Regions from separate parts of the Photorhabdus sp. RM323S genome, predicted to be linked through region 3. Evidence: predicted binding sites of a transcription regulator. Region 3 holds the regulator's gene; each other region holds the start of a gene.
What was found. Region 3 encodes PurR, which represses purine synthesis genes. Its sites were predicted from a motif close to CANGCAAACGTTTGCNTG; they were not measured.
Positions count from the first base shown of each region.

Region 1: a site for PurR is predicted at 3,580-3,597, ahead of purL (phosphoribosylformylglycinamidine synthase). Genes of this name have one in related genera too.
Region 2: a site for PurR is predicted at 4,455-4,472, ahead of glyA (serine hydroxymethyltransferase). Genes of this name have one in related genera too.

Region 1 is NZ_JBHFKZ010000012.1:75,921-81,459, forward strand. Features, by position in the region: gene purL (phosphoribosylformylglycinamidine synthase) at 1-3,495, opposite strand, end outside; gene mltF (membrane-bound lytic murein transglycosylase MltF) at 3,808-5,232, shown strand; gene tadA (tRNA adenosine(34) deaminase TadA) at 5,236-5,539, opposite strand, start outside.
Region 2 is NZ_JBHFKZ010000057.1:10,889-16,427, reverse strand. Features, by position in the region: gene treB (PTS trehalose transporter subunit IIBC) at 1-609, opposite strand, end outside; gene treR (trehalose operon repressor TreR) at 755-1,702, opposite strand; gene ACGF7G_RS18570 (3-phenylpropionate MFS transporter) at 1,779-2,924, opposite strand; gene glyA (serine hydroxymethyltransferase) at 3,093-4,346, opposite strand; partial or broken gene hmpA (NO-inducible flavohemoprotein) at 4,710-5,539, shown strand, end outside.
Region 3 is NZ_JBHFKZ010000048.1:26,575-32,113, reverse strand. Features, by position in the region: gene punC (purine nucleoside transporter PunC) at 1-403, opposite strand, end outside; gene punR (DNA-binding transcriptional activator PunR) at 550-1,458, shown strand; gene purR (HTH-type transcriptional repressor PurR) at 1,465-2,490, opposite strand; partial or broken gene ACGF7G_RS17140 (hypothetical protein) at 2,985-3,107, opposite strand; gene ACGF7G_RS17135 (Grx4 family monothiol glutaredoxin) at 3,258-3,605, shown strand; gene rnt (ribonuclease T) at 3,720-4,376, opposite strand; gene gloA (lactoylglutathione lyase) at 4,376-4,789, opposite strand; gene ACGF7G_RS17120 (DUF1289 domain-containing protein) at 4,962-5,201, shown strand.

The DNA.
Region 1 (5,539 bases), on a different contig from region 3:
AAAACGTTCTGAGCGGTTACGGACAAAACGCGGCCAATGTTCCGCACCTGGGATTAACTCCCGCAGGTTAGACATCATCTGGCAACCATTACAAACACCAAGCGCCAGAGTATCAGGCCGTGTAAAGAAAGCCGCAAATTCATCACGAACACGTTCATTGAACAGAATTGATTTCGCCCAACCTTCACCAGCACCCAGCACGTCACCATAAGAGAAGCCGCCACAAGCGACCAATGTCTGGAACTGTTCCAATCCGATACGTCCAGACAGCAAATCACTCATATGCACATCAATAGCTGTAAAACCCGCCCGGTGGAAGGCAGCGGCCATTTCAACATGGGAGTTAACACCCTGCTCACGCAGGACAGCCACTTTCGGCCTTACCCGCTGCAAAATGTAAGGCGCGGCAATATCTTCTGAAATATCAAAAGTCAGTTTTACATTCAGTCCAGGATCTTGATTATCCCGTTTAGCCTGATGCTCCTGATCTGCACACTCCGGATTATCACGCAGACGCTGCATTTGCCATGTAGTTTCGGCCCACCATAGACGCAGAGTACTGCGATTCTGACGATATACTTCGGTATTGCCGCTAAAGATGACAAAATCATCACCCACTTTGGCCTTACCCAAATAATGCACGCAAGCAGCCAATCCATGTTCTGCCAGCAGGTTTTCAACAAATGCTCTATCAGATGAACGGATCTGAACTACAGCACCCAACTCTTCCGTAAACAGTGCAGCCAGAATATCTTCATCAAACACACTGATATCAGCTTCAAGGCCACAATGACCGGCAAAAGCCATTTCAGCCAGGGTTACCAGCAAGCCACCATCAGAACGGTCGTGATAGGCCAGTAATTTCTGTTCTGCAATCAGTTGCTGAACCGCATTGAAAAATCCAGCCAATTGCTCGGCACTACGTACATCAGCAGTCTTGTTACCAAGCTGGCGGTAAACCTGTGCCAACGCGGTGCCACCCAAGGTGTTCTTCCCTTGTCCCAAATCGATTAACAACAACGCATTATCGTCATCAGTGGAAAGCTCTGGCGTGACTGTACGACGCACATCTTCCACTCTGGCGAAGGCGGTAATCACCAGTGACAAAGGTGACGTCATTTCACGCTCTTCACCTTGGTCATTCCAGCAGGTTTTCATCGACATGGAATCTTTACCCACTGGAATAGTCAGCCCCAGAGCAGGACACAGCTCTTCACCCACAGCTTTAACTGCCGCATACAAACCGGCATCCTCGCCAGGATGACCCGCGGCAGACATCCAGTTAGCTGAAAGCTTGATACGTTTCAAATCCTGAACATAAGCAGAAGCGATATTCGTTAGCGCTTCACCAACAGCCATACGGGCAGAAGCGGAAAAATCCAGCAGAGCGATTGGCGCTCGTTCACCCATAGACATTGCTTCGCCATAGTAGCTATCAAGGCTGGCAGTAGTAACAGCACAATCTGCCACCGGGATCTGCCACGGACCAACCATTTGATCACGGGAAACCATGCCAGTCACTGTGCGATCGCCTATCGTTATCAGGAATGTTTTTTCCGCCACAGCCGGCAAGTGCATAATGCGCTTAACAGCTTCCGCCAGATTGATATCCCGGCGCTCAAGGTTTTCACCACTGGCTTTTAATGTACTGACATTACGCAACATTTTTGGCGTTTTACCCAGCAGCACATCCAGCGGCATATCAATTGGCTGGTTATCAAAGTGCTCATCATTCAGCAGCAAATGACGCTCTTCTGTTGCCTCGCCGATAACGGTATAAGGTGCCCGCTCACGCCGGCAAATCTCTTCAAACAGAGGAAGCTGTTCTGGCGCAACAGCCAGTACATAACGCTCCTGAGATTCATTACACCAAACTTCCAGTGGACTCATTCCCGGTTCATCATTAAGAATTTTACGTAGTTCAAACCGTCCACCGCGACCACCATCACTGACCAGCTCAGGCATAGCATTAGAGAGCCCACCAGCACCGACATCATGAATGAACAGAATCGGATTGTTTTCACCCAATTGCCAACAGCGATCAATCACCTCCTGACAACGACGTTCCATTTCCGGGTTATCGCGTTGAACAGAAGCAAAATCCAGATCAGCATCAGATTGACCAGACGCCATAGAAGATGCCGCACCACCGCCCAAACCAATGTTCATAGACGGGCCGCCAAGTACAATTAATTTAGCGCCAACAGAAATTTCACCCTTTTTGACGTGCTCATCACGGATATTCCCCATCCCACCCGCCAGCATGATGGGTTTGTGGTAGCCACGTAATTCACTGCCGTTATGGCTGCTTACTTTTTCTTCATAGGTACGAAAATAACCCAGCAGCGCCGGACGGCCAAATTCGTTATTAAATGCAGCGCCGCCCAGAGGGCCTTCAGTCATGATATCCAAAGCGCTGACGATACGATCCGGTTTACCGAAATCCTCTTCCCACGGCTGTTCAAAACCCGGTATCCGCAGATTAGATACCGAAAATCCTACCAGCCCGGCTTTTGGCTTGGCCCCACGACCCGTCGCGCCTTCATCACGGATTTCGCCACCAGAACCTGTCGATGCCCCTGGCCACGGGGAAATTGCAGTTGGGTGATTATGAGTTTCAACTTTCATCAGAATATGGGCCTGCTCCTGATGATAATTATATGAACCGTCTTCCGCACGGGGAAAGAAACGGCCAACATCAGACCCTTCCATGACAGCGGCGTTATCTTTATAAGCTGACAGGACATAATCAGGTGTCTGCTCATAGGTATTTTTAATCATTTTGAACAGTGATTTTGGCTGCTCCTGACCATCAATAATCCAGTCAGCATTAAATATTTTATGGCGACAATGCTCTGAATTAGCCTGAGCAAACATATAAAGCTCAATATCGGTTGGATTACGCTCCAGTTTCTGGAAAGCCTCCATCAGATAATCAATCTCATCCGGGGCCAACGCCAACCCAAGTTCAATATTGGCTTTCTCTAACGCACTACGCCCTGTTTGCAGAATATCAATGCGTTTTAACGGAGCGGGTTGCTGATGAGAAAATAATTTCTCCGCCTGTTCCAGTTGCGTAAAAACCGTTTCCATCATCCGGTCATGCAACAACGCCGATAACGTTTGCCATTGTGCCTCACTCATTTCATCACACTGAACGTAGTAAGCTAGACCACGCTCCAAACGTACAACCTGAGACAGACCACAATTGTGAGCAATATCGGTTGCTTTCGAAGACCACGGGGAAATGGTTCCCGGACGAGGAGCCACTAACAGCAATGTACCTTGTGGTTCGTGTTCAGCCAGAGAAGGTCCATATTTTAATAATCGTTGTAATTTTGCTAAATCAACATCACTCAAAGTTGCATTAATTTCTGCGAAATGAACATATTCCGCATAAATATCATTGATCGGAAGTTGCTGTTCCTGACACACAGAAAGGAGCTTGGTGATACGAAATGCCGATAAAGCGGGTGAACCACGCAGAATTTCCATAGTAATACATTCTCTCATCTTAGAAGCAAAGCCTGACTGATGCCTCAGGGGGAAACGGGCACATTATAGAGGATTGCGACCAGTGACGAAACCGTTTGCGTGACGATTATTAATGCTAATTATTTTATCGCCAGGTTATGCAAATGGTATCAATTAAGTTGCGTCGCAAGTTTTTGTTCCGCAAAATGCTCAATCACTGGAAATTTAGCAAAATCCGCCGTAAACCCTCGCCCAGTGCGGGCGAGGATATAAGCCATGATAATATAACGCGTTTTTACATCGCACCACACCGCGTTATACAGAGATAACCGTTTGAATAATATAAAAATAAATTATTTCGTTATCATTGTTATCGCTCTTTTTTCTGCCGCAATTATCAGTCTGAACATCAGTTGGCCGAATAAACAGCGGGAGCAGATTAACAGGATCGTGACCAGGGGAGAGCTACGGATCAGCACAATCAGCTCACCTCTGATTCATCTTACAAGCAAAAAAGAACCAAATGGGTTTGATTACGAGTTGGCGAAACGCTTTGCTGATTATCTTGGCGTTAAATTGGAAATCAAATTCAGAACAAATTTCAACCAGTTATTTGATGATCTGGAAAAGGGTGACGCTGATTTTTTGGCTGCCGGTCTTACCTATAATGAGGAGAGACTGGAGCAAACCCACACTGGCCCAGCTTACTATTCTGTTTCTCAACAACTGATTTACCGCAAAGGGACTCCACGTCCCCGCTCTTTTAAGGACTTGAAAGGAAAATTGCTGGTCACTTCCGGTTCAGCTCATGTCAATACGCTGAAAAAGATAAAAGAAGAGTCTTACCCAGAACTTGAATGGGATGAGACACAGCAATACAACACTCGGGAATTACTGGAACTGGTATCAGAAGGCAAACTGGATTACACCTTGGGCGACTCTATCAATGTCGCATTGCAACAGCGTACTCACCCTAATTTAGCTATTGCTTTTGATATCAGTGAAGATAATCCCCTGACGTGGTATTTAAAGCGTATTGATGATTACAGCCTTTATGCCGCCATGCTAGATTTTTTCAGCCAGATGACGGAAGAAGATGTGATGCCACGGTTGGAAGAGAAATATTTTGGTCATGTCGGCTCATTTGATTATTTCGATACACTCTCTTTTCTCAGTGCAATTGATCATATTCTGCCTACTTATCAACCTCTGTTTGAGAAATACTCCGGCGAAATCAGCTGGCAACTCCTGGCTGCCATTGCCTGGCAAGAGTCTCATTGGGACCCGCAGGCAACCTCTCCCACCGGGGTTCGTGGCCTGATGATGTTAACCAGCCCGACGGCTAAAGGATTAGGTGTTGTTGACCGCCTTGATCCAGAAGAAAGTATTAAGGGAGGCGCAATCTATTTGCAAAACCTAATGAAACGACTGCCTGAAAATATCCCTAAAGATGAGCGAATCTGGTTTGCACTGGCTGCTTACAATATGGGCTATGGTCATATGCTGGATGCCCGTAAACTAACGGCATCACAGAAAGGGAATCCCAATAGCTGGCTTGATGTCAAAGCCCGAATCCCCCTGTTAAGCCAGAAAAAATACTACACCAATACCACCTATGGATACGCCCGTGGGCATGAGGCTTATCGCTATGTCGAAAATATCCGCCGTTATCAGCTTAGTTTAGTCGGCTATTTACAAGCCAAAGAAAACCGGAAGAAATTAATTTCTCAGGAAGAAAAAACAAAAATAAACAATTAACTGCTATCCCAATAGACTCTTAATCAACAATTTTTGTTGATTTTCTTCCTGCTGTTTTCTGGCGGCTTTTAACGCTTTATGTTGTTCCCGACGTTGTTTGAAAAAAGCACTCAACATCGTGGAACACTCTTCAACAAGTACGCCGCTTGTAATTTCAATCTGATGATTCATACCCGGATGACGCAATATATCGATCAAAGAACCGGCAGCACCCGTTTTCATATCGCTGGCACCATAAACCAGTCGCTGGATACGGCTATGTACCATAGCGCCAGCACACATAATACAAGGCTCAAGGGTGACATAT
Region 2 (5,539 bases), on a different contig from region 3:
CATAAGTTGCGGAGATACCAAGGTTATTCCCAATATAATTCCTAATATTGGGGTTCCTCCCATTGTTCTGACCGCTGACCAACAAATACCCACCGGCAGATAGAAGAATATTGCCTCTCCTAACAACCATAAAAAATCATATATTGTTTTCCAAATAGGATATATTTGAGCTAAAGCTTTACCGTCACTAAAAGGAATATCACCAATAATATTACGGAAACCCAGAATAAGACCGCCACTAATTAATGCCGGCAGGAGAGGAAAAAAGATTTCGGCAAATTGCGAAATGATACGCTCTTGCCATTTCATGTTTTTTTTCTCAGCCTGTTTTATCTCTTTTTTACTTAATTCAGTTTGATCAAGATAGCTGTTTAAAACCTGATAATAATCACCGACATTCGTGCCTATCACTACCTGGAACTGCCCTGCATTGGTAAAACAACCTTTAACCATTGGCAGATTTTTTATTTCATCCGGTTGAGCTTTAGTCGGTTCAACCAAAGAAAATCTCAATCGGGTAATACAATGCGTTACACTGGCTATATTTTTACAACCACCGATTAACGTAATTAGTTTTTCTATGTCTTTATAATTTATTTTATTTTTCATAATAGCCAGTCATCATAAGTTAGTATCAGTTACTATGTCATGCTTAGTAAGATAATTTCATCCTAATATCATTTAGTTATGCTTGTCATGGGAACGTTCCCAAAAATGCGTTAATGATCACATTGAATCAGCAATATTCTTATTTTTAAGCCAACTTACTCGAAATGATTACTTGCTGTTTAGGATATTTTTGCCTTATTTGAGCTATTAATTGACCAGCTGCATATTTACCCGCTTCACCATAACCCAAATCCACAGAAAGCGTGTCAGGGTACAAAAAGTTCAGCAAAGGAGTACTACCAATGCTGCCTATTTGTATATCTTCCCGGTTATTTTGTTGTAAATATTTATATGCACCTAATGCCAAGCTATCGGTTGCACAGATTAAGGCCGTCGTTTCCTTTTTTAATACCTTGTTGACATGCTGAAAACCACTCTGATAGCTTAAATCACATTGAATGGAAAGCGGGTGTAACGCCTTCTGTTCACAACAATTCAAATAGGATTGATGACGACGAAAACCTGTCGTGGCATCACAATCGCGTACACCAAGAAAACTGATCTCTCTGTGACCTTGCTGATAAAGTTCATCCATCAATAGACGAACAGCACCAACATCGTCATAACATACAGAAGAAAAATCAGTATATTCGCGCGCAAATACCACTATTTTGTCACGCCAGGGCAAAAGGGATTCTTCCGGTAACCCGGTGAAACCAAACAAAATAACACCATCTGCATGACGTAATGCCAGCTGACGCAAATGTTCCTGTAAAAGCTGAGGATCAAAATTACTTTCCATGATAATGGGGTCATAACCATGCTGATAAAACAGCGGTAACATCGTACTTATTGATAAATTTTCCGAAAAAGACCCCAACCGAGACACAATTAACGCAATAATTTTGTCACTTTTCACTCGCATCGCTCTCGCTGATTTAGAGGGAATAAAGTTATTTTGATGAATAATCGTTTCAACTCTTTCACGTACTTGTGGGCTAACGCTATTTTCGTTGTTTAATACCCGCGAGACGGTTGATTTACTGACATTAGCCAGACGTGCAATATCTTTTATTGTTAATTTATTCGACATGATATCTCATGAAAACATTATTATTAGAAGTATCCAGTTTCTTACAAAAATATCATAAGAAACTGAATTCATGTGGTTAATAATGATGAGCTTTAACCTGTGGTCGCAGGAAAATAGCAGGAAAAGCAACGAAGGCCATTACCCAGAAAATACCGCTGTGCAGATAATCATACATAAATCCTGCAATTACCGTCATAACAGCGATACCGCCCCCCATTGCCAGTGCAGAATAAGCCGCCTGCAAACGAACAATTTCGCCTTCCTTTCTTGCGCTGATAAAACGCATGGCTGCCAAATGGCAGACAGTAAACGTACCACAATGCAAGATTTGAATGATAATCAACACCGGTAATGTCGTGAATGAGCCCATCAATCCCCAACGAACAACACCGCATATACCGGAAAGCAGCAGAAGATTACGGGCATTCCAGCGCCGAAATAATTTATTACTCAACGTAAAAATAACCACCTCAGCCACTACCCCCAATGACCAGAGATAACCCACTACCGAGGAGGAATAACCCGCTTTTTCCCAGTAAATTGCACTGAAACTGTAATATCCCGCATGAGCGCCCTGTAATAAAGCCACGCATAGCAGGAACCGGCATACCGATTTTTCAGACAATAACTGTTTAAATGACACAATATCAACTTTAGCGGATTTGGCTTCACCCACAGGCATGATGGAGGGTTTAAGCAATGTCGCCAACAGCGTTGACAAGACACTGAACAGCATGGTTATCAGAATAGCCTGATGTCCCCAGACAGAAATCAATTCCCCGGTCAGCGCCGAACTGATAATAAAGGCAATTGAACCCCAAACCCGTATTTTGCCGTAATCAAAGGGAAATTGCTTTTGCCATGTTCCCGCCAGCGCATCACTCAATGGCATCATCGGCGAAAAGAACAGGTTGAAACCAATCATGATAAACAGCAGCCATGCCCAGTGATTTCCCAATGTAAAGCCAACAACGGCAATCAGGGTCAGCAATGCCAATGTACGCAGAGCGAAAATAAGTTTTGCGGGATCTTTAACGGTAGGCGCAATTAATAAACTCCCCAGGAAACGAGAAATCAAACCGGCACCCAATAAAATCCCCATCATATCGGGTTTTATTCCCTCACCCTGGAGCCAGACAGCCCAGAAAGGCAAAAATATCCCGTAAGAAAAGAAATACGTGAAATAATCTAATGCCAGCCAACGTGTCGACTGAATAACCATTCATCCTCCCTGGTTAAAAATGCCAAAAACCTGCTCAAAACCAAACTGATTAACTTAAGAAATTAAGATATCAGGGACTATGCCAAGATAGACATTCCTCTAATATCTCGCTTAAGCAAACAATGTTAGCTGGAGCAGGTTTTTACAATTACTAATTAAAATTATAATTTATGCGTAAACTGGATATTTTGCACAAATAGCCAGAACTTTTTGCTTAGTCGCTTCAATGATCGCCTCATCATTGATGCTGTCCAATACGTCACACATCCAGCCAGCCAATTCACGAGCTTCTGCTTGTTTGAAACCACGGCGGGTAATCGCCGGCGTACCGATACGCACACCAGAAGTCACAAATGGGCTCTTCGGATCATTGGGTACACTGTTTTTATTTACCGTGATATTGGCACGGCCCAGTGCAGCATCGGCATCTTTACCGGTGATATTTTTATCAACCAGATCCAACAGGAACAGATGGTTCTCAGTACCACCGGAAACCACTTTGTAGCCACGTTTCAGGAAGACTTCAACCATGGCTTTAGCGTTATCAGCAACCTGATGTTGATAGGCTTTGAATTCCGGCTCCATTGCTTCTTTCAGTGCAACCGCTTTACCGGCAATAACATGCATCAGAGGTCCACCCTGACAACCTGGGAATACAGAAGAATTCAGTTTCTTATACAGCTCTTCATCACCCCCTTTCGCCAGGATCAAACCACCACGTGGACCCGCCAGTGTTTTATGCGTGGTAGTCGTCACAATGTGAGCATGAGGAACCGGGTTAGGATAAACGCCTGCGGCGATCAGGCCAGCGACGTGTGCCATATCAACGAACAAATAAGCACCAATGCTGTCTGCAATTTCACGCATTTTTGCCCAATCAACAACACCGGAGTAAGCAGAAAAACCACCGATAATCATTTTCGGCTGGTGTTTTTGAGCTTGTGCCGCGATATCGTCATAATCAATTTTACCGCTTTCATCAATACCGTAAGGTACGATGTTATATAACTTACCAGAGAAGTTAACTGGAGAGCCGTGAGTCAAATGACCGCCATGTGCCAGATTCATCCCCAACACAGTATCACCCGGTTGCAGCAAAGCCATATAAACCGCCGCATTCGCCTGAGACCCCGAGTGTGGCTGAACGTTGGCATAATCAGCACCGAATAACTCTTTAGCACGATCAATCGCCAGTTGCTCAACAACGTCTACATATTCACAACCGCCGTAGTAGCGTTTACCCGGATAACCTTCAGCATATTTGTTAGTGAGCTGGGAGCCTTGTGCCTGCATGACTCTTGGACTGGTATAGTTTTCAGAGGCAATCAACTCGATATGTTCTTCCTGACGAACAACTTCTTGTTCCATCGCCTGCCATAGTTCGGGATCATAATTAGCAATATTCATTTCACGCTTTAACATTGGGTTCTCCAGACTCAGCTAACTTCTCTTCAAACAACACCCCAAAGGGCAGAATGGCACACAGTGTAAACCCTTTTCACTGAATGAGATAGTCTTGACAAAATATTTTACGCAAACGATTGCATACCAATGACAGCAAGGCATCGGTTTTCTCATAGGTATAACGAAAACTCCCTGCATTTTCCCTCGTTATCGGAATTTGTGACCTCGGTCATCCCCTGCCTTAGTATAAATATCTCCCAAGAATATTTTTTCACCATAAAGACCACATTTTATATTTACAAGATCCTCAAAAAATTATAAGTTGTATTTAAATTACATGTTATAACTTTCATTATCACTTGAAAGAAATTCAGGAGCTTCACCATGCTGGATAGTCAAATCATTGCAACTGTCAAATCAACTATTCCACTGCTTTCCGCCACTGGCCCGAAACTAACCGCCCATTTCTATGAGCGGATGTTCAAACATAATCCTGAGCTGAAGGATATTTTTAATATGAGCAATCAACTCAATGGCGATCAGCGTGAAGCCTTGTTCAATGCTATCTGCGCCTATGCAGCCAACATTGATAATTTGGCAATACTGTTGCCGGCAGTTGAAAAAATCGCGCATAAACACACCAGCCTGAATATTCAACCAGAGCATTATCAGATTGTCGGCTCTCACTTGCTGGCAACGTTAGATGAAATGTTCCAGCCGGGAAATGAAGTGCTGGACGCCTGGGGAAAAGCGTACGGTGTGCTGGCTGATGTTTTTATCAATCGTGAAGAGCAGATTTATCATCATGACGAATCAGTCGATGGCGGTTGGCGGGGTTTACGCCCATTCCGTATCAACCGGAAACAGGTAAAAAGTGATGTGATTTGCAGCTTTGAATTTGTGCCACAAGATGGCGGGAAAGTGATGGATTATAAACCCGGTCAGTACCTGAGCATTTATCTGGAAGACAGCAGTTTTGATAACCGCGAAATTCGCCAGTATTCACTGACAGCGGCACCAAATGGTTCGAGCTACCGAATTGCTATCAAACGTGAGCCACAAGGAACAGTTTCCAACCATATGCATGATAAAATGCAAGAAGGCGATATTGTCTGGCTGGCCGCTCCACGCGGGGATTTCTTTCTTGATATTCAACCAGAGACACCGGTTACTCTGATTTCTGCCGGTGTCGGCCTGACACCCATGATGAG
Region 3 (5,539 bases):
GTGTGGCAAAAACGCGTTTAGTCTGGTTGGCGTCATAACGATCAATAACTAATGCTTGCCATGAAACCGCAGCTGAACAAACACCTATGGCTTGGATAAAACGCAAAACTAAAAGTTGTGTGGCATCTGTTATCCAAAGCATACCCAGACAGCTAACAGAAAACATTGATAACCCAGCGATGATAATAGGCTTTCTGCCAAAGCGATCTGAAAGAGGTCCCCACAAAAGTTGAGCAAAGGCAAAACCTGCAAGAAAGATACTTAGACTGGCACTAATTGCTCCCGCCGATGTGCCCAATTCTTGTTGCATAGAACCGAATGCTGGCAGATACATATCAATAGCCAGATAACCCAGCATACTCAAGCCTGCAAGGTAGAACATGAACTGACTTGAGTTTTTCATTTGATTACTCTCTTTGGATGTCATGATTGAAACAACTTGCTGTGTAGGTAGATAAGAAAATTTGTGTATATTCTATATGTCGTGATTTTTACTTGTGAAACGGTAATATTTGGATAATGCTGTGAAAAAAACTGAAAGGTAAAATTATGTGGTCAGAATATTCACTTGAAGTTGTGGATGCAGTTGTCAGAACGGGAAGTTTTAGTGCCGCTGCATCGGAACTTCACCGTGTCCCCTCGGCAATCAGTTATACCGTAAGACAACTGGAGGAGTGGCTTGCCGTCCCGTTGTTTGAACGTCGTCATCGGGATGTGGAATTGACAGAGTCAGGCACTATTTTTATCAAAGAGGCCCGCATTGTTATCAAAAAAATGAATGACACTCGTCATCAGTGCCAGCAGGTTGCAAATGGCTGGAGAGGACAATTCAGCATTGCTATTGACCGGGTTGTTAAACCAGAACGCAGTCGTCAACTTATTCTTGATTTTTATCACCATTTTCCTGATATAGAGCTGTTTATTCATCAGGAAGTCTTTAATGGTGTATGGGACGCGCTGGTGGATGGTCGGGTTGATGTTGCAATTGGTGCTACCCGTGTCGCTCCGGTAGGGGAAAGGTTCAATTTTCGGGATATGGGATTTATGTCTTGGCTGTGTGTCGTCAGCACCGGTCATGCTCTGACTCAACTGACCGGTCTACTGACTGATGATCAAATGCGACCTTATTCAAGTTTGTGTCTTGAAGATACATCCCGCAATTTACCGAAGCGTGACACTTGGACTTTGGATAATCAGCGCAGGCTGGTGGTCCCTGATTGGGAATCTGGTCTGGCTTGTCTGAATGAGGGGTTATGTGTGGGGATGGTGCCTAAGCATAGGGCAATGCCGCTGATCCGGCAGAAGAAACTGGAAGCATTGGCATTAGAGCAGCCTTTGCCTGATAGCCCATGTTGTTTAACATGGGTGCAAAATAGCCATTCTCCGGCATTAAGTTGGCTTCTTGGCTATCTCGGCGATAGTGAAACTCTTAATGCTGAATGGCTTCAGGATGAATAGGGAGGATTAACGGCGATAGTCGATAAATGGGCCATCGGTGACAGAACGCCGTTCAACCAAACGTGGATGTACTTCAATAGTTTGAGCATCTTCACGTTTACTGACTATTCTGTCTAGCAACATAGAAAACGCCATTTGTCCCAGACGTTCTTTTGGCTGATGGATAGTTGTCAATGCCGGAGAGAAATAACGGGCGTTGCGTATATTATCGTAACCGATCACAGAAATATCCTGTGGGATGCGTAATCCTAATTCATCAGCAGCACAAATAGCCCCCATTGCCATAACATCACCACCACAGAAGACCGCCGTCGGACGCTGTTTTTGATTTAGAATTTGATGCATGGCTTTGTAGCCCGATTCTGGTTCAAAATCCCCCTGAACAATCCACTCTTCTCTGATTGGAATGCTGGCTTCTTTTAATGCTTTCAAGAACCCCTGATGACGGCCACCACCGGTGTTTCGTGCCAGGGGACCAGGGATCGCACCAATATCACGATGACCACGCTCAATAAGATAGCGACCAGCCAGATAACCGCCGTGGAATGCGTTATCAATAATAGTATCAATGAAATCACCTCTGGCTTGTCCCCAATCCATGACGACCATGGGAATATTGCGATAATCTTCCAACATTCCTAATAACTGTTCCGGGTATTCTGAACACATCACCAGCAATCCATCCACCCGTTTTTGTGCCAACATGGCCAGATAGGCTTTCTGTTTATCAATGTTATTGTGTGAGTTACACAAAATTAGCGTATAGCCTTTGCTATAACAACTGTTTTCAACGGATTCAATAACTTCAGCAAAATAGGGAGCTTCGCTGGACGTGGCCAGTAATCCGATCGATTTTGTATGGTTAACTTTCAGACTGCGGGCAACGGCACTGGGTGAATAACTCAGCTCTTTGATAGCAGCCCAAACGGCAGCCTTGGTATCTTCGGCGACGAAACGGGTTTTATTAATAACATGGGATACAGTAGTGGTTGAAACGCCAGCGTTCTTAGCCACATCTTTGATCGTTGCCATGAGATGAAAGACTCCTGACCTTTTGGTCTAAATTTAAAACTCTTTGTTAATCGTTTGCCAGTATCTTTATACATTAGGGTATCCGCTGGCAATAAATTAGCGATAAATCCTGAATTTTGTCTGATCTGGCTCAAAAGTGAAAGCAATAATCAATGGTATAAAATGCAGGGTAGTCACTATTTTATGTTTTTTCCTTAATGTAAGGATAATTAACTATGTTAACTGAATGGTATTTGTGGTTATAGACTTCTACTCTGAGGGGGAGCGATGGATACCGATTTGAAGCTTGGCTTATTTACTGCGGTGAGCACGTTGGTGATGATTGCCATTTTTGCCGCTGTTTGCTTGATCTTTGCCTGATGTTTTGAATTGATTAGGTGATGTAAAAATTGGGTTTTTATATTGAAAGGTTAGCGGGCAGACAGCGTCAATGGCTTATCTGCCCTTTTAATGTTAGTTCGGATAGTCATCAGGCAAACTGATGGTGATTAACCCAGGTTATTCAGGTTTACAGCAGAAGTGTTATGGTGTTTGCCATAGCGGTATTCCAGTGTTTCGGCGGAGATATGTGGTTCTAATGCATCTTTAGTGTGGCTATTTTTGCTAGTTATCTTAATAACTTCTACGATAAATAACAGTCAAAAAGAAACCATCCGTTCCAGGATAAAAAAATATCAGGATGCATATTGGTGAAAGAAAATGGTATTCTCGGCCAAGATTGTGACGATGTTGGTTATCAACATACTGTTGGTTTAAAGGAAATAAAAATGACGACTATTGATAAGATTGAGCGCCAAATTAAAGAGAACCCGATTCTGCTGTATATGAAAGGCTCCCCTAAATTACCAAATTGTGGCTTTTCTGCACAGGCTGTTCAGGCTTTATCTGCATGTGGTGAACGTTTTGCTTATGTAGATATTTTGCAAAATCCAGATATTCGTGCAGAATTGCCAAAATATGCTAATTGGCCAACTTTTCCTCAGCTTTGGGTCGAGGGTGAGTTGGTAGGTGGATGCGATATTATCATTGAGATGTATCAGCGTGGTGAGTTACAAACATTAATTAAAGAAGCCGCTGATAAATATCGCTCTCAGGACGAAAACGCGACAGAGTAATTTTTAAATTAGCGACAGGCTATTATGCTATCTCCCCATATGTTGATATATGGGGGTTTTTGTTATTGCTTAAATTTCAATTTGATTGTATTAATCTTATAGTTAGCTATAAGTTTATCCGGTTTTTTCTTCTTCTGTTGTCGCTAAGGGCCAGCCACCAAGTTGTTTCCAGCGATTAACCATTTCACAGAATAATTCAGCGGTACGCTCAGTATCATATAAGGCGCTGTGAGCCTGATTATTATCGAATGGGATCCCGGCTGTGGCGCAGGCTTTTGCTAAAATCGTTTGTCCTAATACCAGGCCACCTAAAGCCGCCGTATCAAAAGTCGCAAAGGGATGAAATGGATTCCGTTTCAGTCTGGCGCGTTCTGCGGCAGCCATAACAAAGCTATGATCAAAGTTAGCATTGTGCGCAACGATAATGGCCCGACTGCAATGACTATTTTTTATCCCTTTACGAACCATTTTAAAAATAGCGTGCAGAGCTTCATACTCGCTTACTGCTCCACGTAGCGGGTTTGATGGATCGATGCCGGTAAACGCCAGGGCTGCTGGTTCAAGATTTGCGCCCTCAAATGGCTCAATATGGAAATGAAGTGATTCGCTGGGTGCCAGCCAACCTTGATCATCCATCTCCAGTGTGATGGCGGCAATTTCAAGTAACGCGTCTGTTTTGGCATTAAAGCCGCCAGTTTCAACATCAATAACGACAGGGTAATAACCTCGAAAACGCCCACTAAGGACGTTTGGCTCTTTTTTGTCAGACATCAGATTGAGTTACCCAGGGCGTTACTGGCATTTTTGTTTTCAATAAGCTCAATTTTGTAACCGTCTGGATCTTCAACGAAAGCAATAATGGTTGTTCCACCTTTTACCGGGCCGGCTTCACGGGTAATGTTACCACCTGCTTTGCGAATAGATTCGCAAGTGGCTGCGACATCATCGACACCTAATGCAATATGACCAAAGGCATCTCCCATTGCATAATGGTCAACTCCCCAGTTATAAGTTAACTCGATTACCGCCCCTTCGCTTTCATCTGTGTAGCCAACGAAGGCGAGTGAGTACTTATATTCTGTATTCTCACTGACGCGCAGTAGGCGCATTCCTAATACTTCAGTATAAAAATCAACGGAGCGTTGCAGATCACCAACGCGGATCATGGTATGGAGTAAGCGCATAATTACCTCTCATTTAATGGTTTTACCAGTATTTTTGTGCGGCAGGTCGCACAAAAACCACTAACTATAACGTGTCTTACGGTTACAGTTCAATTTATCCATAATTATAATTTATTCTCATCTGGGTTTATAATTAAATATAGTATATGAATTGTATAGGGAACGGGATGTGATGGTCGAGCAACTAGAGTTCTTTGCTATTCCTAGTCCTTGTCGAGGAATTTGTCAGACTAATGAGCGGGGTTTTTGTTTGGGATGTTATCGCAGCCGAGAAGAAAGATTTAATTGGATGAAAATGTCAGATGGGCAAAAGCGTGAAGTATTGAGATTGTGCCGGCAAAGATATTTACGTTCAGTGAGAGCACAAAATCAGACAGATGAAGAACTACCTGAGCAGCCATCACTATTTTAATTAGAAAATTTTGAGGTTATTAGAGTTAACAATTCAATGATTTACTTATATAGGGTTATATTTTTGGCGAAGTTATAAATGTTCTACTATAATTTACAGTGTTTTGTTTGTTATTTTTTTATTTATTGCTTAACGGGATGGCTAACGGTTTTTATTTTAAGTGTTTTTATAACTTCATGTTTTAAATGGAATTTTTAGTTTGATTGTGTGATAAATGTAAAATAAAAACAACATTAATGTAAAAATAGATAGCTTAGCATTTAGATGACAGCTATCCTTATAGTACTTGGAATAAAGTATTGAATGATATTTATTGGTTTCTATTTGTTTGTATTCAT